One region of the Frateuria sp. GZRe12 genome, then DNA from elsewhere that is predicted to be linked to it. Evidence: predicted binding sites of a transcription regulator. Region 1 holds the regulator's gene; the other holds the start of a gene.

What was found. The regulator FliA, encoded in region 1, starts transcription of late flagellar genes. The targets are predictions, from matches to a motif close to TAAAGTTTNNCNNNCNNNGGCCGATAA.
Region 2: ACFWZ4_RS04650 (GGDEF domain-containing protein) is a predicted target of FliA. The motif match lies at 8,339-8,365, and genes of this name have one in related genera.

The regions. Positions count from the first base shown of each region.
Region 1 is NZ_JBHZGI010000007.1:123,365-133,641, forward strand. Features, by position in the region: gene flhB (flagellar biosynthesis protein FlhB) at 1-463, shown strand, start outside; gene flhA (flagellar biosynthesis protein FlhA) at 476-2,569, shown strand; gene flhF (flagellar biosynthesis protein FlhF) at 2,681-4,105, shown strand; gene ACFWZ4_RS14925 (MinD/ParA family protein) at 4,102-5,046, shown strand; gene ACFWZ4_RS14930 (RNA polymerase sigma factor FliA) at 5,048-5,854, shown strand; gene ACFWZ4_RS14935 (chemotaxis response regulator CheY) at 5,904-6,311, shown strand; gene ACFWZ4_RS14940 (protein phosphatase CheZ) at 6,308-6,949, shown strand; gene ACFWZ4_RS14945 (chemotaxis protein CheA) at 6,966-8,906, shown strand; gene ACFWZ4_RS14950 (flagellar motor protein) at 8,908-9,648, shown strand; gene motD (flagellar motor protein MotD) at 9,645-10,277, shown strand, end outside.
Region 2 is NZ_JBHZGI010000001.1:1,022,570-1,032,846, reverse strand. Features, by position in the region: gene ACFWZ4_RS04690 (acyltransferase family protein) at 1-51, opposite strand, end outside; gene ACFWZ4_RS04685 (NADPH-dependent FMN reductase) at 111-701, opposite strand; gene ACFWZ4_RS04680 (LysE family translocator) at 720-1,310, opposite strand; gene ACFWZ4_RS04675 (LysR substrate-binding domain-containing protein) at 1,406-2,296, shown strand; gene ACFWZ4_RS04670 (amino acid permease) at 2,303-3,601, opposite strand; gene ACFWZ4_RS04665 (aromatic ring-hydroxylating oxygenase subunit alpha) at 3,598-4,677, opposite strand; gene ACFWZ4_RS04660 (S10 family peptidase) at 4,735-6,225, opposite strand; gene ACFWZ4_RS04655 (3'-5' exonuclease) at 6,405-8,279, opposite strand; gene ACFWZ4_RS04650 (GGDEF domain-containing protein) at 8,456-9,649, shown strand; gene ACFWZ4_RS04645 (OsmC family protein) at 9,722-10,147, opposite strand.

The sequences.
Region 1 (10,277 bases):
GGAGCTCAAGGACGAGGCCAAGGAGACCGAGGGCAACCCCGAGCTCAAGGGCCGCATCCGCCAGGTGCAGTTCGAGATGTCGCGCCGCCGGATGATGCAGGAGCTGCCCAAGGCGGACGTCATCGTCACCAATCCGACCCACTTCGCCGTGGCGCTCAAGTACGACGAGAACGGTACCGGCGCGCCACGCGTGATCGCCAAGGGCGTGGACGTGCTGGCCCAGCAGATCCGCCTGGTGGCCAGCGGCCACCGCATCCCGATGGTCGAGGCCCCGCCGCTGGCACGCGCCTTGTATGCCACTACCTCGCTGGGCCGGGAAATCCCGGTCTCGCTGTACGTGGCGGTGGCCCAGATCCTGGCCTACGTCTACCAGCTGAAGCAGGCGACGGCACGTGGCGACGAGCCGCCGCCGGCGCCGCAGCCCCAGGTCGATCCGGACCTGATGGGCCCTTACAAGATCTAAGGGGAACACCGCATGGCCGCCGCTGGCGCAATGGAAAGTCTCAAGCAGCTCGGGCGCCGTGGCGTCGGCGCGCCGGTGGTCATGCTGGCGATGCTGGCGATGGTCATGCTGCCGATGCCGCCGTTCCTGCTGGACATGCTGTTCAGCTTCAACATCGCGCTGTCGCTCGTCATTTTGTTGGCGGTGATCTACGTCATGCGGCCGCTGGAATTCGCCGCTTTTCCGACGGTCGTGCTGATGGCGACGCTTTTACGTCTCGCCCTGAACATCGCCTCGACCCGCGTGGTGCTGCTGCACGGCCACGACGGCCCGGGGGCGGCCGGCAAGGTGATCGAGGCGTTCGGCGAGTTCGTGATCGGCGGCAACTTCGCCGTCGGCCTGGTGGTGTTCGCGATCCTGACCATCATCAACTTCGTGGTGGTCACCAAGGGCGCCACCCGCGTGTCGGAAGTGACCGCCCGCTTCACCCTGGACGCGATGCCCGGCAAGCAGATGGCGATCGACGCCGACCTCAACGCCGGCCTGCTCACCCAGGAGCAGGCCCGCGAGCGCCGCCAGGAAGTGCGCGAGGAAGCGGACTTCTACGGCTCGATGGACGGTGCGTCCAAGTTCGTCCGCGGCGACGCCACCGCCGGCATCCTGATCCTCTTCATCAACATCATCGGCGGCTTCTTCGTCGGCATGTTCCAGCACGGGCTGGGCGCCGGCGAATCAGCCAAGACCTACACGCTGCTGACCATCGGCGACGGCCTGGTCGCGCAGGTGCCGGCGCTGATGCTCTCGATCGCCACCGCGGTGATCGTCACCCGCGTGTCCAAGTCGCAGGACATGGGCAAGCAGGTGATCGGCCAGGTGTTCGGCCAGCCGCGCGCGCTGGCGGTGGCCGGCGCGGTGCTGGGCGTGATGGGCCTGATCCCGGGCATGCCGAACCTCGCCTTCCTGCTGCTGGGCGGTTGCTGCGGCGGTGCGGCCTACCTGATGATCAAGCGCGAGCGCGAGACGAAGGAAAAGCTGGCCGAGGCGATTGCCGAGCCGGCCGCCGCGCCTGCCATTCCCGCCGAGCGCATGGAACTGGGCTGGGACGACGTCGCCAGCGTCGATCCGCTGGGCCTGGAGGTCGGCTACCGGCTGATCCCGCTGGTGGATACCCACCAGGGCGGCGAGCTGATGGGCCGGATCAAGTCGGTGCGGCGCAAGCTCTCGCAGGAATTCGGCTTCCTGGTGCCCGCGGTTCACATCCGCGACAACCTGGACCTGGGGCCCAACACCTACCGCGTCACCCTGATGGGCGTGCCGATGGGCGAGGCCGAGGTGCACAGCGAGCGTCTGATGGCGATCAACCCCGGCCGCGTGCACGGGCCGCTGCAGGGCATCCAGACCAAGGACCCGGCGTTCGGCCTGGAAGCGGTGTGGATCGAACAAGGCCAGCGCGAGATGGCGCAGAGCCTGGGCTACACCGTGGTCGACCCGGCCACCGTGGTGGCCACGCACCTGTCGCACATCCTGCAGACCCACGCGCACGAACTGATCAGCCACCAGGACGTGCAGCAGCTGCTCGACCGCCTGGCGCAGACCGCGCCCAAGCTGGTCGAGGACCTCGTCCCCAAGCGCATGGCGCTGGGCGTGGTGGTCAAGGTGCTGCAGAACCTGCTGGCCGAGCGCGTGCCGATCCGCAACATGCGCACCATCGTCGAAACCTTGGCGGAGCACGCGGGCCAGAGTCAGGATCCCGGCATGCTCACCGCCGCCGTGCGCGTCGCGCTGGGCCGGCAGATCGTGCAGGAGATCACGGGACTGGGCACCGAGGTGCCGGTCATCACGCTGGCGCCGGAGCTCGAGCAGATCCTCATGAACTCGCTCTCCGGCGGTGGCGTGGCTGGCGCGGCGGTCGAGCCGGGCCTGGCCGACCGCCTGCAGCAGAGCGTCGCCGACGCCGCGCGCCGCCAGGAAATGAGCGGCGAAGCGGCCGTATTGCTGGTCGCGCCGCAGCTTCGTCCCTGGCTCGCGCGCTTCACCCGCCACGTGGCACAGAACCTGCACGTACTGGCCTACAACGAGGTGCCGGACAACCGCAGGGTGCGGCTGGTCCAGGCGCTGGGACGTTAAAGGCCGGGAGACGGGCATCGTGATTCGCCAGTTGCACATGCAGACAGCGCTAGGCCTTCGGGCCGCCGCGGCGATGGACACGATGGCCGCCACCCGCTTGCGGAGCAGGCAATGAAGATCAAACGTTTCGTGGCGCCGGACATGCGCCAGGCGATGCGCGAAGTGCGCGAGGAGCAGGGGCCCGATGCGGTGATCCTGTCCACGCGCAAGCTCGACGAAGGTATCGAAATCATCGCCGCCGTCGATTACGACGAGGCGCTGGTGCGTGAGGCGGCGCGCCATGGCGCGACCCCCGTGCCGGCCGCCGAGCCGCCGGCATTGCCGCCGCGCGCTGCCGCGGTGCCGCCGCCGGTGCGCGAGGCGCGCGTCGAAACGCTGGCGCCCGCCAATCGTCCGACACCGATCGAGAGCGCCCCGAAGGTCGCGGCCTTGATCGCGCCGGAGGAGAGAGAGCCGAAGCCGGTGCGTGCCGAAGCGCGCGCTCCGCACGTCGCGCCGCGCGCCCAGGCCGAAGGCCTGGTCCAGGCAAAGGCGCCACCGTCGCAACCGCAGCAGGCTTCCGAGGCTCCGGCCGAGCCGGCGGTCCATCCGCTGATCGAGCGCGCCGCGCAGGACACGGTGCGCATGCGCGCCGAGCTGTCCAGCCTGCGCGAGATGCTCGAGATGCAGCTCTCCAGCCTCGCCTGGAACGACATGGAACGCCGCCAGCCGATGCACACCCGCGTGCTGCGCGAACTGACCCGGCTCGGCATCGATGCCGACGTCGCCCGCGCGCTGGCCGATGAACTGCCGCCGCAGATGACGCCCGAACAGGCGCGCTACCTGCCGCTGGGCATGCTGAGCCGTGGCATCGCCGTCAGCGGCCGCGGCCGCTCGGACGAAGCCGGCGTCACCGCGCTGGTCGGCCCGACCGGCGTGGGCAAGACCACGACGCTGGCCAAGCTGGCCGCGCGCGCGGTGGTGCGCCACGGCGCCTCGCAGGTCGCGCTGGTGAGCACCGACCACTACCGCATCGGCGCCGCCGCGCAGCTGGAGCACTACGGTCGCCTGCTCGGCGTGCGGGTGTATCCGGCCTACGACGCGCAGAGCCTGCGCCAGGTACTGGAACTGCTGAAGGGCTGCCACACCGTGCTGGTCGACACCGCCGGCCTGGCCGGCAACGACCCGCGGCTGGCCGAACAACTGGAGGCACTGGGCGAGGCCGGCGAGCTGCGTGTCTGCCTGGTGCTGGCCGCCAATGCGCAGGCGCAGTCGCTCGAGGAAGCCGTGCGCGCCTACCTGCCGGCCAAGCCGCACGCGGCGATCCTGACCAAACTCGATGAGGCGCCCAGCCTCGGCGGCGCACTGTCGGTGCTGATCCGCCACCAGCTGGCGCTGGACTACACCACCGACGGCCAGCGCGTGCCCGAGGACATCGCTGCCGCCGATGCACGCCTCTTGGTGTGCCGCGCCGCGCAGGCGCTCAAGGGCAATGCGCCGGCCGCGGACGAGGCGGTGCTGGCCGAGCGTTTCGGGACGATGGTGGCCCAGGCATGAGCGGAATCCTTGCAATGAATCAGGCGTGGGGCTTGAAAGACATGTTCAACGCGATCACGGGCGAGCGCGACAGCGCGCCGCCCGCACCGCACCGGCCGCACCAGGCGGCCAACGCAGGCGCGCCGCGCCGCCGCTGCCGCGCGATCGCGGTGGCCGGCGGCAAGGGCGGGGTGGGCAAGACCACCGTGGCGGTCAACCTGGGCATGAGCCTGGCGATGGCCGGGCGCGAGGTCATGCTGCTGGACGCCGACATGGGCCTGGCCAACGTCGACGTGCTGCTCGGCCTGGCGCCCTCGCGCCACCTGGGCCACCTGCTGGACGGCACGGCCACGCTGGAAGAATTGGTACTGGACGCCCCGCACGGGCTGAAGGTTATCCCCGGCGGCTCCGGCGCGCGGCGCCTGGCGCAGCTGGGCAACGGCGAGCATGCCGCGGTGATCCGCGCGTTCGACGAGTTGCCGCGGCCGCCCGACTACCTGCTGGTCGACACCGCCGCGGGCCTGTCGGACAACGTGGCGATGTTCGCCGCGGCGGCCGACGACGTGGTGCTGGTGGTCTGCGACGAGCCGGCCTCGCTCACCGACGCCTACGCGTTGATCAAGGTCCTCTCCCGCGACTTCGGCGTGCGTCGCTTCCGCTTCGTCGCCAACCTGGTGCGCAACCTGGGCGAGGCCCGCGCGCTGCACCAGAAGCTGGCCAAGGTCAGCGACCGCTTCCTGGACGTGGTGCTGGACTTCATGGGTTTCGTGCCGCAGGACGAGCGGCTCAAGCAGGCCATCCGGCGCCAGAACGCGGTGGTGGACATGTGGCCGGCGGCGCGTTCGTCGCAGGCATTCAAGCAATTGGCAGGTGCGGTCGATAACTGGGAGGAACCCGCGCGCGCGGGCCTGGACCGCATCGCATTTTTCGGTGGCCAGGCCGTGACGGCGTCGGGGTGGTGACATGAGCGTGGCATCGGAATATCTCCAGCTGCAAAAACAGAGTGCAGATGAGTTGGTGCGCCAGCACGCGCCACTGGTGCGTCGTATTGCCTATCACCTGATGGGTCGTCTTCCCCCCAGCGTGGACGTGGGCGACCTGATCCAGTCCGGCATGATCGGCCTCCTCGAGGCCGCGCGGCACTACGCCACCGACCGCGCCGCCAGCTTCGAGACCTACGCCGGCATCCGCATCCGCGGGGCCATGCTGGACGAACTGCGCAAGACCGACTGGACCCCGCGCTCGGTGCATCGCAAGGTGCGCGAAGTCGCCGAGGTGGTGCGCCAGATCGAGATCGAGACCGGCGCCGACGCCGAAGATGCCGAAGTCATCAAGCGCCTCGGCGTGAGCGCGGAGGACTATCACCAGATCCTCGCAGACGCCGCCAGCGCGCGCCTGCTCAGCCTCACCGCGCCGGACGACGGCGACGGCGCGCCGGCTTTCGACGTGGTCGACCAGGGGGCCTTGGGGCCGGCCGAGAGCATCGAGCAGGAGGGCCTGCGCCAGGCTTTGATCGACGGCATCTCCGGCCTGCCCGAGCGCGAGCAGCTGGTCATGTCGCTGTACTACGAGCAGGAATTGAACCTCAAGGAAATCGGCGCCGTGCTCGGCGTGACCGAGTCGCGCGTGTGCCAGATCCATGGCCAGGCGATCGTGCGGCTGCGTGCGCGCATGGGCGACTGGCGCGACGGCGTGCAGGGGGAGCCGGAAACCGGCACCCGCAAGGGCAAGGGCCGCCGCGCTTCCTCCGACCGTTCCGTCTCCCGCTGACCCCTTCGACTTCCGACCCTTCGATCCCCATTCCCTACCAGAGGAACCAATGGACAAGAACATGAAAATCCTCGTGGTGGACGATTTCTCCACCATGCGGCGCATCGTCAGGAACCTGCTGGTGGAGCTGGGCTTCACCAACACGCTGATCCAGGAAGCCGACGACGGCAACAACGCGCTGACCATGCTCAAGAGCCAGCCGTTCGACATGGTCGTGACCGACTGGAACATGCCCAACATGACCGGCATCGACCTGCTGCGCGCGATCCGCGCCGAGCCCTCGCTCAAGGGCCTGCCGGTGCTGATGGTCACGGCGGAGAACAACCGCGACCAGATCATCGCCGCGGCCCAGGCGGGCGTGAACGGCTACATCGTCAAGCCGTTCAACGCGGTCACGCTGAAGGAGAAGCTCACCAAGATCTTCGAGCGCCTCGCCGCCGCGGGGGCCAGCGCATGAGCGCCGTGCTTTCCACCTTCGACGAAACCGCGCTGCCGCAGGAGCTGCAGAACCTGCTCAACAGCGAAGACGGCGCCGCGTTCGAGCACGCGCTCGATGCACTGGTGCGCCAGCGCGAGCAGCACCTGTTCCGCGCGCTGGGCCTGCTCGCGCGCGACCTGCATGGCGCGGTCAGCCGGCTCGGCAACGACCTGGCGCACGAAGGCGTGCCGGGCAGGGTCGCCGACGTGCGCAAACATCTGAACGACGTGCTGGAGATGAGCGCCCAGGCGGCCCATCGCAGCATCGATTTCGCCGAACGCATGAGCCCCGAGGCCGACGCGCTGGCGCAGAGCGCCGAACAGGTGCTCGCCTCGGCCGCCCCGTACGATCCGGTCGCGGACCTGGCGCGCCAGGCCGGCAACTTCGCCGGCGCCTGCCGCGAAGGCCTCAACGACATGGTGATGGCGCAGTCCTGGCAGGACCTCTCCGGCCAGCGCATCAAGAAGGTGGTCAATTTCATCGAGTCGGTGGAGTCGTCGCTGCTGGAGCTGGTCCGCCTGACCGGCGCGCTGTCCGGGCGCGAGCCGCCGCCGGTGGTGGAGAAGATCTCCGGCCAGGACGAGGCGGACCGGCTGCTCAGCGAATTCGGCTTCTGAGCGCGGCGGGATGAGCATGGATCCCTCGCTCGACGCCGAACTGCGCGACGATTTCCTGGTCGAGGCCGGGGAACTGGTCGAGCGCCTGTCGGAACAGCTGGTCGAGCTGGAGGCCAGCCCGCGCGACGCCGACCTGCTCAACGCGGTGTTCCGCGCGTTCCACACGGTCAAGGGTGGCGCGGGTTTCCTCGCCATCGAGCCGATGGTGCAGCTGTGCCATCACGCCGAGGACCTGCTCAACGTCGCCCGCAACGGCGCGCTGGTGCTCGATTCGGCCAGGATGGATGCGCTGCTGGAAGCGCTGGACCTGCTCAACGCGATGATGGATGCGCTGCGTGGCGGCGCCGCGATGGCCATGCCGCCGCCGGCGCTGCTCAAGCGGCTGACGCCGGGCGCCGTGGCGCCCGCACCTGCACCCGCCCCGGTGGCGGCGCCGGCCCCCGCGCCGGCCGACGGCAGCATCGACGACAGCGAATTCGAAGCGCTCCTGGACAGCCTGTACGGCACGGCGGCACCAGGCACGGTCGCGCCGGCGCCTCCGGCGCCTGCGACCATCAACGACGACGAGTTCGAGGCGCTGCTGGACAACCTGCACGGCACGGGAGCGCCCGGCGCCACCGCCGCGCCGGCACCGAGCACGACCATCGGGGACGACGAGTTCGAGGCACTGCTCGACAACCTGCACGGCAAGGGCGGCACGCCCGGCGCCGCGCAGACGCCGGCTTCGGTACCGGCCCCGGCGCCCGCTCCGGCACCGGCACCGGCCCGTGCCGCCGCGCCCGCCGAGACCAGCGTGCGTGTCGACACGGGCCGGCTCGACGCGCTGGTCAATCGTGCCGGCGAACTGGTGCTGGTCCGCAATCGCCTGCAGAGCCTGGCCCAGAAGAGCGGCGACGAAATGCTGGCGCAGGCCGCGGCTGAACTGGACCGGGTCGCCGACGAGATGCAGGGCGCGGTGCTGTCCATGCGCATGCAGCCGGTCGGCCGCCTGTTCCAGCGCTTTCCGCGCATCGTGCGCGACCTCGCCCGCCAATTGGGCAAGGAAGTGGACCTGGTCACCGAAGGCGAGGGCACCGATCTGGATCGCAGCCTGGTCGAGGCGCTCGCCGATCCTCTGATCCACCTGTTGCGCAACGCACTGGACCACGGGCTGGAGATGCCCGAGGAGCGCGTCAAGGTCGGCAAGTCGCGTCGCGGCAAGGTGCGCCTGTCCGCCAGCCAGCGCGGCGAGCGCATCGTCATCGCGGTGAGCGACGACGGCCACGGCATGAACCCCGAAGTGCTCAAGCGCAAGGCGGTCGAGAAGGGCGTGATCGACGAGGCCCAGGCCGCGCGCCTGAGCGAGAACGAGTGCTACGAGCTGATTTTCCGCCCGGGCTTTTCCACCGCCGCGCAGATTTCCGACATCTCCGGCCGCGGCGTCGGCATGGACGTGGTCAAGACGCGCGTGGCCGAACTAGGTGGCACCCTGCAGGTGCGCTCGAAGCTCGGCCAGGGCAGCGAATTGCAGCTGACCGTGCCGCTGACCCTGGCGATCCTGCGCGTGCTGATGGTGCGCGTGGGGCCGCGCCTGTTCGCGCTGCCGCTGTCCAACGTGGAGGAAGTGTTCGAACTGTCGGCCGGCCAGGACCGCATGCTCGATGGCCGGCTGGTCGCCAACCACCGCGGCCGGGCCTTGCCGCTGGGCGATCTGGCCGGTTGGGCCGGCGTGGTCGGCGCGGCGCCGCGCCACGTGGTGGTGCTGCACATCGGCCACCAGCGCATCGGCTGCCTGGTGCACGAGGTGCTCGGCCGCGAGGACGTCATGGCAAAGCCGCTGGGCCCGTTGTTCGAGGGCCTGCCGGGCATCGCCGGCGCCACTGTCACCGGCGACGGTGCCCTGGCGCTGGTGCTGGACCTGGCCGGGCTGGCCGACGACGGCGGGCAGCTCCTGCCGTCACTGAGGGCGGCGGGCTGACATGGACGTGGTGAGCCTCGTCGGCACGATCCTGGCCTTCCTGGTCATCATCGTCGGCACCATCCTCAAAGGCTCCACGGTCGGCGCGCTGGTCAATCCCGCCGCGTTCGTGATCGTCTTCGCCGGCACCATCGCCGCCCTGATGGTGCAGACGCCCGGCAGCGTGCTCAAGCGCGCGCTGGGCATGTTGCCGATGGTCTACCGCCCACCGGTGTTCCAGCCCTCGGACCTGATCGCCCGGATCATCGGCTGGAGCGAGATCTCCCGCCGGCAGGGCCTGCTCGGCCTCGAGCCGAGGATCGACGAGGAAAGCGACGGCTTCGTGCGCAAGGGCCTGCAGATGCTGGTCGACGGCGGCGAACCTGACGCGATCCGAGGCGTGCTGGAGGTCGAGATGGAGGCGCGCGAGCACAACGAGCTGGTCGCGGCCAAGGTGTTCGAGAACGCCGGCATCTACTCGCCCACCATGGGCATCATCGGCGCCGTGATGGGGTTGATGGCGGTGATGCAGAACCTCGCCGATCCCAGCAAGCTGGGTCACGGCATCGCCGCGGCTTTTGTCGCCACCATCTACGGCGTGGCGCTGGCCAACCTCCTCATGCTGCCGATGTCCGCGCGACTGAAGGGCCTGGTGCGCAAGCAGACGCAGATGCGCGAGATCCTCGTCGAGGGCCTGGTGTCGATCGCCGAAGGGGACAACCCGCGGCAGATCGAGGCCAAGCTGCAGGGGTATCTGTCGTGAAAAAAAAGCACCACCACGAGGACCACGTCAACCACGAGGCCTGGGCGATCCCCTACGCCGACCTGATGACGCTGCTGCTTGCCTTCTTCGTGGTGATGTACGCGGTGTCGGTCGTCAACGAGGGCAAGTACCGCGTGATGTCCGAGTCGATCATCGAGGCGTTCAACGGCTCCAGCCACGTCATCGCGCCGATGCCGGCACAGAATGCGAAGCCGCACAACGTCGATCCGGCCATCGCCGCGCCACGGGGCCAGCCCGGCGCGGCCGTCGCGCCGGTGGCCGTACCGATCCCGTTGCGCCCGGCGCCGCGGCGGATGATCGCCGAACGCGCCCCGCACGAGACCCTGCGCGACGTGCAGGCCGCGCAGGAAGCGCAGCGCCAGGCCAACCTCACGCGCATCCAGCACGAGGTGGAAAAGGCGCTGCAGCCGCTGATCGACAGGCAGCAGGTCGTCGTGCGCCGCACGGCCAACTGGCTGGAGATCGAGATCCGTACCGACATCCTGTTTCCCAGCGGCGTGGCGCAGCTCTCGCACCAGGCCGATGCGGTGCTTAGCAGCCTGGGCGGCATCCTGGCGCCGTTCGGCAACCCCTTGCGCATCGAGGGCTACACCGACGACAAGCCGATC
Region 2 (10,277 bases), on a different contig from region 1:
GGCACGGGTAAATCCATACATCTCTCGCAAGCTATCAACGGCTTTGTTCACGGGACGTCCCCGTCGCCCGTTTTGCGCGTCCGCCGTTCACCGTACGTTGCGTTGCCGGATCACGCAGCGCCCGCTTCCACACTGGATGGCGCGACGCGATGGACCCATCCGGCGAAGGCGCCCATGAACCGTTGCAACGCCGCTCGTGTCGCCTCATCGGCGAGTGCGCCATGCGCATCGAAGCGTTCCGCCGCATGGGCGATGAACAGCGTGGGCGAGGGCATCACCAGCGCGCCGCAGGTATGCAGGACCTGACGCAGCGAAGCCTGTGCCAGCCGCGTTCCCCAGGGGCCGCTGCTGGCGCCGAGCACGGCGACCGGAATATCGGCCAGTGTCGCGTCTTCGCGCGAGAGCCAGTCCAGTGCGTTCTTCAGCACGCCGGGCAAGGCGTGGTTGTACTCCGGCGTGGCGATCACCAGACCGTCGGCCGCGGCGATCGCCTCGCGCAGCGCGCGCACGCCGGGCACTCCGTCTGGCGACGCGTGCTCCAGGTCTTCGTCGAACAGCGGCACGCTGCCCAGTGCGTCGTAGACCTCCATCGTGGCGCCGGTCGGCGCCAGCCCGGCGGCGGACTGCAGCAGGCGGCGGTTCCAGGATGCGCGGCGCAGGCTGCCGGACAGGCCAAGGAAGCGAAGGGGACGGTGGGTCATGGCGTTCTCTCCAGCAAGTCAAAGATCGACGAGCAGCAGCACCGCGCTGGCGAGCAGCAGCACGCCCATGGCGGCATCGATGCGCCGGCGCGAACGCGGACGCGCCAGGTGCGCGGCGAGCCGCTGGCCAGCGAAACCCCACAACAGCAGGCAGGCCAGCGGAATGGCGGTGAACAGCAGGGCAAGCGGCAGGTAGCCGGCCGCATCGGCGACGGGGCGGGCGGCGACGATCGCCGTGACCATCGCCCAGCCCTTGGGATTGAGGAACTGGAAGCCGAACAGGCCGAGCGCGCCCGTGGGCAGCACCATCGCGCCGGCGGATGCCCGGCCGGGCGTGCTCCCGAGCAGGCGCATGCCCAGCCATGCCATGTAGGCGGCGCCGAGCGCGGCGAGCGTCTTGCGCAGCGTGGCGTGCGTCGACAGCAGTGCGCCGGCGCCGGTCGCGACCACGGCGAGCAGGGCCAGTCCGCCGAGCACGATGCCACCGATCGCGCCGGCGGCCGCGCGCACGCCACCGTGGCCTGACGCGCGCAGCACCACCAGGTTGTTTGGTCCGGGCGTGATCGCGGCGGCAAACAGCAGGCCGGCGCAGGCGAGCAGGTCGTGCATGGCGTCCCCGTGGTGGCGCTGTCATCAAGCAGCATCCACAGCGTGACGCTTTTCGGTGGCCGGAAGGGTGTCGGCTATGGTCTAGAATTCCGACCATGGATCTGCCCCTGAACGCCCTGCGCGCCTTCGCCCTGGTCTACCAGCACCGTGGCGTGCGCGCCGCGGCGCGCGAACTGGGGATGGCCCATTCGTCAATGAGCCGCCATCTGCGCGAGCTCGACCGCTGGCTGGGCGTGCCGCTGCTGCACGCCGGCGCAGGCCGCGCGGGATTGGCGTTCACGCCGCAGGGTGAAGCGCTGGGCCGGGCCGTCTGCGCGGGGCTGGGCGAGATCGAACGTGCGGTGGCGGTGTTGCGCGAGGCGCGGCCTGCACATGCGGTCGCGCTGTCGACCACGCCCTCGTTCGCGATCCGCTGGCTGCTGCCCCGGTTGCCGTCGTTCGAGAAGGCGCATCCGAAGATCGAGCTGTCGGTGCTTGTCGACCAGAAGCTCGAAGGTTTCGCCGATGGCCGCATGGACGTGGCATTGCGCATGGGGCAGGGCCCCTGGCCGGAGCTGCACTGCGAGCCATGGATGGGCGACGCGCTGTACCCGGTGATGAGCCCTGCCTACTGGCAGGACCACGGCTGCCCCTCGCGGCCTGACCAGCTGGCCGGATTGCGCCTGCTGCACGACCGCGACCCGCAGGCGGCGTGGGAGTCCTGGCGGCGGGCGCACGGGCCGGCCAGGCTGTCGCTGCAGGGTGGCGCGCGCTATGCGTCGTCGGACCTCGTGCTGCGGGCCGCGCAGCAGGGACAGGGCGTGGCGCTGGCGCGCCATCGCCTGGTGGCCGAGGAACTCGCGGCCGGGACGCTGGTGCGCCCGTTTGGTGCGCTGGAGGTACCACTGGGTACGGCCTACTGGATCGTGCGCGCCGACGACGCGCGACCGCGCCCGGCGGTCGCGGCGGTCATCGACTGGCTGCGCTGGCAGGCCGCGACGCCGTAGCGCCGCCTACGGAATGGCCGAGCGCCGGCGCTGCCACAGCAGTACCGGCAGCCCCATCGCCACCAGCACGCCCGCCCACATCAGCGACTCGATGCCGGTGCCGGCCAGCGCCCACAACGCATAGGCGAGCGCGCCGGCGGCGACCAGCCGCCGCCACCAGCGCGCGGCCGGCTCGATCCGCCACCAGGCCAGCACGCTCACCACGTAGGGCAGCAGCGTGGTGGCGGTGGACAACAGGATCGAGAAGGTGAACAGCGCGACCAGCGTGCGGCTGTAGTTGGCCACGATCAGCGCGCTGGCCAGGCCGCTGCCCAGCACCAGGCCGAAGGCCGGCGTGCCGCGCGCGTCGAGCCGGGCAAAGCGCGCCGGGAACAGGCCATCCTGCGCCGCGGCCAGTGGCGTCTGGGCCTGCAGCAGCACCCAGCCGTTGAGCGCGCCGAAGCAGGAGATCGTCGCCACGGCGGCCAGTGCGAGGCCCGCGGCCGGTCCCCACACGCGCGCCGCCGCGGCGACCATCGGCGCGGCAGAGCGGCGCAATTCGTCGGCCGGCAGCAATCCGATCACCACCGTGCAGGCGAGCATCGTGGCCAGGCCTGCGACCAGCATGCCGATCACGGTGGCGCGCGGCACCGTGCGTTCCGGGTCGCGCACCACGCCCGTCGGCACCGTGGCCGCCTCGAAGCCGAGCATGGCCCACAGCGTGAGGGCGGCCACCGAGGTGGTGACGCCCAGCAGCGGCAGGCCGCTCGGATTGAACGGTCGATAGGCACCGGCATGCACCCAGCCCAGGCCGACCAGGCCGAACAACACCAGCGGCACCAGCTTGAGCAGGGTGGTGAGCATCTGCATGCGCGCCGCCTCGCGCACGCCGGCCAGGTTCACCGCGGTGCACAGCCACAACGCGCCCAGCGCGCAGGCGGCGGAAAGAGCCGGCGTGGCGGTGGCGGCCGGCCACAGCGCGCCCAGGCTGCCGGCGAAGGCCACCGCGATCGCCGCGTTGGCGCTCCAGGTGCAGACCCAGTAGCTCCATGCCACCACGAAACCGACGCCGTCGCCGAACGCGCGCCGCGCGTAACCGTAGGCACCGCCGTGGTTGCGGATCGCGCGCGCCAGCCAGGCGTATACCAGTGCCAGCAGCAGCGCGCCGGCCAGCGTCAGCCCCCAGCCCAGCAGGCTCGCCGCGCCGAACGGCGCCAGCGCCGCGGGCAGCAGGAACACGCCCGAGCCGATCATGTTGCCGACCACCAGAGCGATCAGGGCCAGCTGGCCGAGCGGGCGTGAAGCCGCGGCGGAGGGGCTGCTCACGCGTGCTCGCGGTAGGCGCGGCGCAGCAGTTCGTGGAAATGGTGGACGGCGTTCTCGCGCAGCGGGTTGAGGCGGCCGCTCTCGTAGGAACCGGACGCAAGCCCGCGCTGCACGTCCTCGCAGATGGTCACGTCCTCGTCCTGCACCTCGTCGCTGAAGGCGATGTCGCGCTCGCGCCGGGCGCGGGCCTCTTCGCTCGCGTCCGGCGCGTAGTAGAAGTCGAACTCCACGCGGCAGCGGTCCACCCCGAGCGGCAGCACGCGATTGGTCTGCAGACGCCCGGGCAGGATGTTGAGCATCGTGTTGGGATAGAGGAAGTAGTACAGCGCCTCGCCGCTGCCGTAGAGCTCGTCGGCGCTTTCCAGCGGGCTGAACTGGTAGGAGTACCACTGCGCGGTCTCGGTGACGTAGCTGCGGTAGTCCAGCACGCTGTTCAGGCCCGGGTGGATGTGCGGCACGTGGTAGCCCTCCAGGTAGTTGTCCACGTACACCTTCCAGTTGCAGGCGACCTCCCAGCTGGCGCGGTGGTGGAACTCGAAGCCGGCCAGCGAGCGGCCCTCGCCCAGGCGCGCGTCGATGCCTTCGACGAATCCGGCGAACGGCGGCGCCTCGCCGGTGGCGACGAAGACCAGGCCCTGCCACACCTGCACGCGTGCCTCGGGCAGCCGGATCGTCGAGGGATCGAAGTCGGGCGTGCGGCCCATCTCGGGCGCACCGCGCAGGACGCCGTCCAGGCCGTAGGTCCAGCCGTGGTAGCGGCAGCGCAACGCGGTCGCGCCCTTGCCGTCGCAACTGGCAACCGGCCCGGCGCGATGGCGGCACACGTTGTGGAAGGCACGGATGGTCGCCTCATCGCTGCGCACGACGACGATCGGCAGGCCGGCGATGCTTGTAACCAGGTGGTCGCCCACGCCAGCCAGCTGCGACTGGTGGCAGACCAGCTGCCAGCTCTTCGCGAACACGGCCCGGGCATCGAGCGCCGGCATGCGCGGATCGGTGTAGCAGCGAGCCGAAAGCGCGAGCGCGTGATCGAGCGGCTGGGCGGCGAGGAGGTCGGGCGTGAGCAGCTCGGTCATGGCAGGGCACCGATGGTGGTTGGGATGCGCTCGTCTGGCGCATCCCAACCTACATCATCAGCGCGCGCCGTAGAGCGCCTTGACGTCCTTGAGCAGCGCCGCCTGGCTGTCCGGCCGGGCGTAGAACATGTGGCCGCCGGGGTAGCTCTTCACCTGCACGCGGGTCGCATCGCCCATCGGCGGCATCTGGTCGACGATCAGCACCGAGGCCATGAACGGGCAGGAGAGATCGTCCCACCCATGTGCGATCAGCACGCGCAGGCCCGGATCGTTGGCGACGGATTCGCGCAACTGCGAGACCGAACCCTCGATGGCGTCGTCGTCCTCGTGCCACAGGCGGTTCACGTCGTAGCTGAGCGCGTTGTAGCGGCCGGAGTATTTCCAGCCCACGGTACGGGTGACGAAGTCGACCATCGCCGTGGTGGTCGGCGCGATGATGCCGTTCAGGATCGGGTCGCCGGTGCGCTGGCGCGGTGCGTAGGGGAAGGGATCCCACGCGGTGACGTTGGAGTCGTAGCGGCTGCCAAGCTTGCCCTGGGCGCGGTAGACCTCGCGCAGGTAGGCCTGTGTCTCGAGGCGTCCGCCGGAGCGGCGCACGAACAGAGGGTCCAGCCCGGTCAGCTCGGTGACCTTCCTGATCACCCGCTCGGTCGCCTGCGGATCGGAGCGGCCGCGCATCAGGTCGGTGGCGTATTCGCCGCGCGTGTACTCGATCACCTGCGCCATCGCTTCGGGGCTGAACCTGTGCTCGCGTTCCAGGTGCGCCGCGGCGATCGAGGGCAGGGTCAGCATCCACGGCAGCGGCGAGACGTTCTCGTCGTTGGAGGCGGCCGGGTCCAGGTAGGGCGACACCAGCACAACGCCCTTCATCGCGACGCCCAGCTGGGTCTGCAGGTAGTCGGTGATGCGCGGGCCGCGGAAGCCGCCGTAGCTTTCGCCGACCAGGTACTTGGGCGACTGCAGGCGGCCGTTCTTCACCAGCCAGTCGTAGACGATGCGCGAGAGGTACTTGATGTCGTTGTCGGTGCTGTAGAAAAGCTCGGTGGCCTTCTTGTCCTCCACCAGGGCGCGGCTGAAGCCGGTGCCGACCGGGTCGATGAACACCAGGTCGGTGAAGGGCAGCCAGCTGCCGGGGTTGTCGTGCAGGGTGGCCGGATCGGAAGGGTTGTTGCCCTCGACGCCGAAGGCCACGCGCTTGGGGCCGATCGCGCCGAGGTTGAGGTACACCGAGGAGGCGCCAGGGCCGCCGTTGAGCGCGAAGGTCACCGGTCGATCGCCGCCGCCCATGGTGTAGGCGGTGTAGACCACCTCGGCCACGGTGTTGCCCTTCTCGTCGCGCACCGGCAGCGAGCCGACGGTGACGGTGTACTTGAGCGAGCGCCCGTCGATCTGCGCGGTCTGCTGCACGTGCGCGTCGTCGGGCAGGGGCGGCAGGTGGAAGTCGGCGTGGCTGGCTTCGGCGGCGGGCTTGTCGGCGGCGAAGGCAGGGGCCGCCAAGCCGGCCAGCAGCGAAGCGGCCAGCAGGGTGGCCTGGAGGGTTTTGCGCACGGTGGGTTCCCCTGGAGCGAAAGCCCCAGCCTAGCGGTTGCCAGCTGGGCGGGAGTGTGCCCAAAGGCATGGGAGCCCTGTAGAAGGGCACCTGTGCGCGGCCGCCATGCATCGGTCGCAGGGATGTGCGCCCGGAAGAGGCAAGCCGCTACGTGGAGCTTTTTCCTACCGGGAACCCGTCAGGCCGGTAGCGCCACCAATTGGTCCTGCACCTGGTTGATCGCGTCGCGGATGCGCTTGCTGAACACCGAGTCGTCGTGGTGGATCAATACCAGCCGCTCGGTGGCGCGGGTCATCGCCACGTAGAGCAGGCGCGCTTCCTCGGCCTCGTCCTTGCCTTCCTTGGGCAGCGAGCCCAGGCCGGGAATGATCACGAACGGGAACTCCAGGCCCTTGCTCGAATGCATGGTCACGAGCTTGACCGTGTCGCCGACGGCGAACAGCGCGCCCTTGCCGCGGCCCTCGGCCAGTCGGCCGGGGATGTCTTCGCGCGCCAGCGCCTCGGCGAGCTTCTCGCCCTCCCACTGGTTGCGGAAGATCACCGCCATGTCCGACCACGGCCGTCCGTGCGCGTGTTCGTCGCGCAGCTGGGCGATGAGGACGGTGAGCTGCGCCGGTGCGGTCTCCACGCGAATCAGCTCCGGCACCGCGCCGCGGCGGCCGGCGCTCTCGGGGGCGATCAGCGGCACGCCGTCGTCGTCGTCGGGGCGGGCATCGAGCAGCTCGTTGGCGAAACCGCGCGCGACGGCCAGTATTTCCAGCGTGTTGCGGTAGTTGAGCTTGAGGATGGTGGTGCGACCCTGCGCCTGCACGCCGAGGCTCTTCCAGCTGACCTTGCGACGGTCGGCCTTGCCGTAGATGTTCTGCGCGTCGTCGTAGAGCACCAGCAGCGAGTTGGTGGCCGGGTCGATCATCTGCACGATCAGCTTGTACCAGTCCGGCTCGAAATCGTGGCCTTCGTCCACCAGCACCGCACCGTACTGGAAGCGCGGGATCTGCCCGCGGTCGACGCCGTCGATCACCCGCTCCACCATCTGGCCGAAGAAGCCGTCCGAACCCTTCGGCGGCAGCTCCACGTGGTAGGCCGTGAGCATCTTGTGGCACCACTTGTGGAAGTTGTAGACCTGCACCTTCTCGGCCAGGCCGCGCTCGCCGATCAGCTGCTCCAGCCGCGCGGCCAGCGTCTTGTTGTAGCAAAGGATCAATATCGGCCGGTTCATCGCGCGCGCCAGCTGCATGGCGCGGAAGCCCAGGATCATGGTTTTCCCGGAACCGGCCACGCCGTGGATGATCCGGTGCTCGTCGCCGAGCGAGCGCGCCAGCTGTTCCTGCTGGGCGTCCATCACCTTGACCAGTTCGGGGATCTGCAGCGGACGCACCGCCGCGTCGGTCGGGCCGAACAGGCCAAACTGGCCGCTGCCGGGTTCCACCCGCAGTTCGGGGAACAGGTGCCAGCGCACGCGGTCGATCTGCGGCAGCGTCAGCGCGACCGGGAAGGCGTAAGGGAACATCGCCCACAGCCGCTCCTGGAAGTCCTCCGATTCGACGGACTCGTAGAACTCGTCGCGGCAGATCGCCAGGTGCGGGGGGATCACCGCGTCCAGCCCGCCGTCCTCGAACTGCTTGCGGCTGATGTTGGCCAGCACCACGCCCCAGGCCCACGGCATGATGATCTTGCCAGCGTGGCGGTGGCCTTCCGGGTAACGCAGCGCCGGGTCGCGCTCGAGCACCACGCCGATCTCCAGCGCGTACGCGCGCGCCTGCAGCAGCGGATGGTTCTCCTTCACCAGGCCGCGGTCGGTGACCAGCGTGAACTGGGTGCTGTCCGCGTGCTGGATGGTCTCGGCCTTCCAGTCCTTCACCTCCAGCACCAGCAGGCCGCGGCGCGGGTGGAAGACGACGAAATCCGGCCGCCGCTGCTTCAGGCCCACCGGCACGTCGTACCAGAGCAGGTAGTCGTCCTCCAGCTTCTGTTCCAGCCGCTGGGCGAAGCGCTTTTCGCCCGCGGTCATGCGGGGCAGGCAGCTGTTGAGGGTGGGGATCTGGGTGGCCATCCGGCATCCGTTTGGGCGTTTTGCGTGGAAAGTAACGGACTCGGCATCGCTGTCAACGCTAAAGTCGCGCCAGCCAGCGCCGATACGACGGGCGACGACCACGCCAGGACGCCATCGCGGACACGCGACTTCCACGGCGCAGCCATCGTCACGTTCGGGCGCGGGGAGAGCCCAGCATGCCCATGCATATCGAAACGCTGTCGCTGATCAGTGCCGTCCAGTCGCTGGTGCTGGCCGTCCTGCTCTGGGCCGGCACGCACGGCGGCCCGGGCTCGGCGCGCACCAGCCTGAAGCTGCGCGCCGGCGCGCTGGCGGTCGAAGCGGCTGGCTGGAGCATGCTGGCGGCGCAGGCCTGGCTGCACCCGGCGCAGCTGGTGCTGGGCGGCAACGCGCTCAACCTGCTGGCGCAGGGCATGTCGGTCGTGGCACTGCGCATGCTGCTGGGTGCGCCGCTGCGTTGGCGCACGGCGCTGGCGATCGGCGTGATCGGCTGGCTGGGCGTGGCTTGGTTCGGCGTGGTCGAGCCGGACTACCGTGTGCGCGTGCTGTGGGGTTCGGCGGCGATCATGGCCGACATCGCCCTGCGCATGTGGGCACTGCTGGGCGGCGGTCCCCGGCGCAGTTCACGGGCGCGGGTGGTGCTGCTGGTCATGTGCTCGGCCTCGGCGCTGCTGCTGGTGTGGCGCAACGGACAGCTTTGGTTCGACCTGAATCCGCCGGCCGACATCATCCAGCCGGCCCTGGTCAATTATTTCTACGTGCTGTTCTCGGGCATGCAGCCGCTGTTCTTGAGCATCGGTTTCCTGCTGCTCTACAACGAAACGCTGCAGCGCGAGCTGCACCTGCTGGCAAGGGTCGATTCGCTGACCGGCGTGAAGAACCGCCTGGCGCTGACCGAAAGCGCCACCCAGATGCTCTCCCAGGTCAATCGCGGAGGGCGGCCGCTGGGCGTGCTGATGATCGACGCCGACCACTTCAAGAGCGTCAACGATCGCTTCGGCCATGGCGGCGGCGACAAGGTCCTGCTGGCGCTGGTTGCCGGCATCCGGGCGACGCTGCGCGCCGGCAACGTGATCGGGCGCATCGGCGGCGAGGAATTCGTGGTGCTGGCGCCGGACACCAGCCTGGAGCAGGCGCTGGTGCTGGCCGAGCGCATCCGCGGCACGGTCGAGTCCACGCCGTTGATGGTCGACGGGCATCTGTTGCAGTTGACCGTGTCGATCGGTACCGCCGCGGCCGAGACGGGCGAGCACGACGTGGCGGCCCTGCTGCGGCGCGCGGACGCGGCGCTCTACGCGGCCAAGCATGCCGGCCGCAACCGGGTCATGGCAGCCGATCCGGAACTGGTGGTCCGACGCTTGCTGGCTTGACCGTAGGTAGGCTTCAACCGCCGCGGTCGTGCGGTAGGGCGGGCCGAGGCCCGTCCCTACGCACCCCTGCGGTCAGCCCTCCAGTGCGGCGTCGAGCGAGATGTCGGCCCGCAGCACCTTCGATACCGGGCAGCCCTGCTTGGTCTCCTGCGCGATGCGCTGAAACGTGTCGGCGTCGGCGCCGGGCACGCGGGCGCGGCAGTTCAGGGCGATGGTGGTGATGGCGAAACCGTCGCCCTGCTTGTCCAGCGTCACCTCGGCCCGGGTCTCTATACGCTCGGGCGTCAGCCCGGCATTGCCCAGCCCCAGCGACAGCGCCATCGAGAAGCAGCCGGCCAGTGCCGCGCCGATCAGTTCCTCCGGATTGGTGCCGGGGCCGTCCTCGAAACGCGACTTGAAGCCGAACGGCGCCTCGCGCATCACGCCAGTCTGGGTGGAGATGGTGCCCTGGCCGTCCTTCAGGCCGCCGGACCAGGTGGCGGAGGCGGATTTCTTCATGGCGGATCTCCCGTTTGTTCGGATGGACGAACCAGTGTGGGCCTGTTGCCATTCAGGACGCGCGAACGCGCGCCCGCGCCCGCTTCACGCGCGTTTTGCCGCCGTCAGCCGTAAGCTCGCAGCTTTCCCT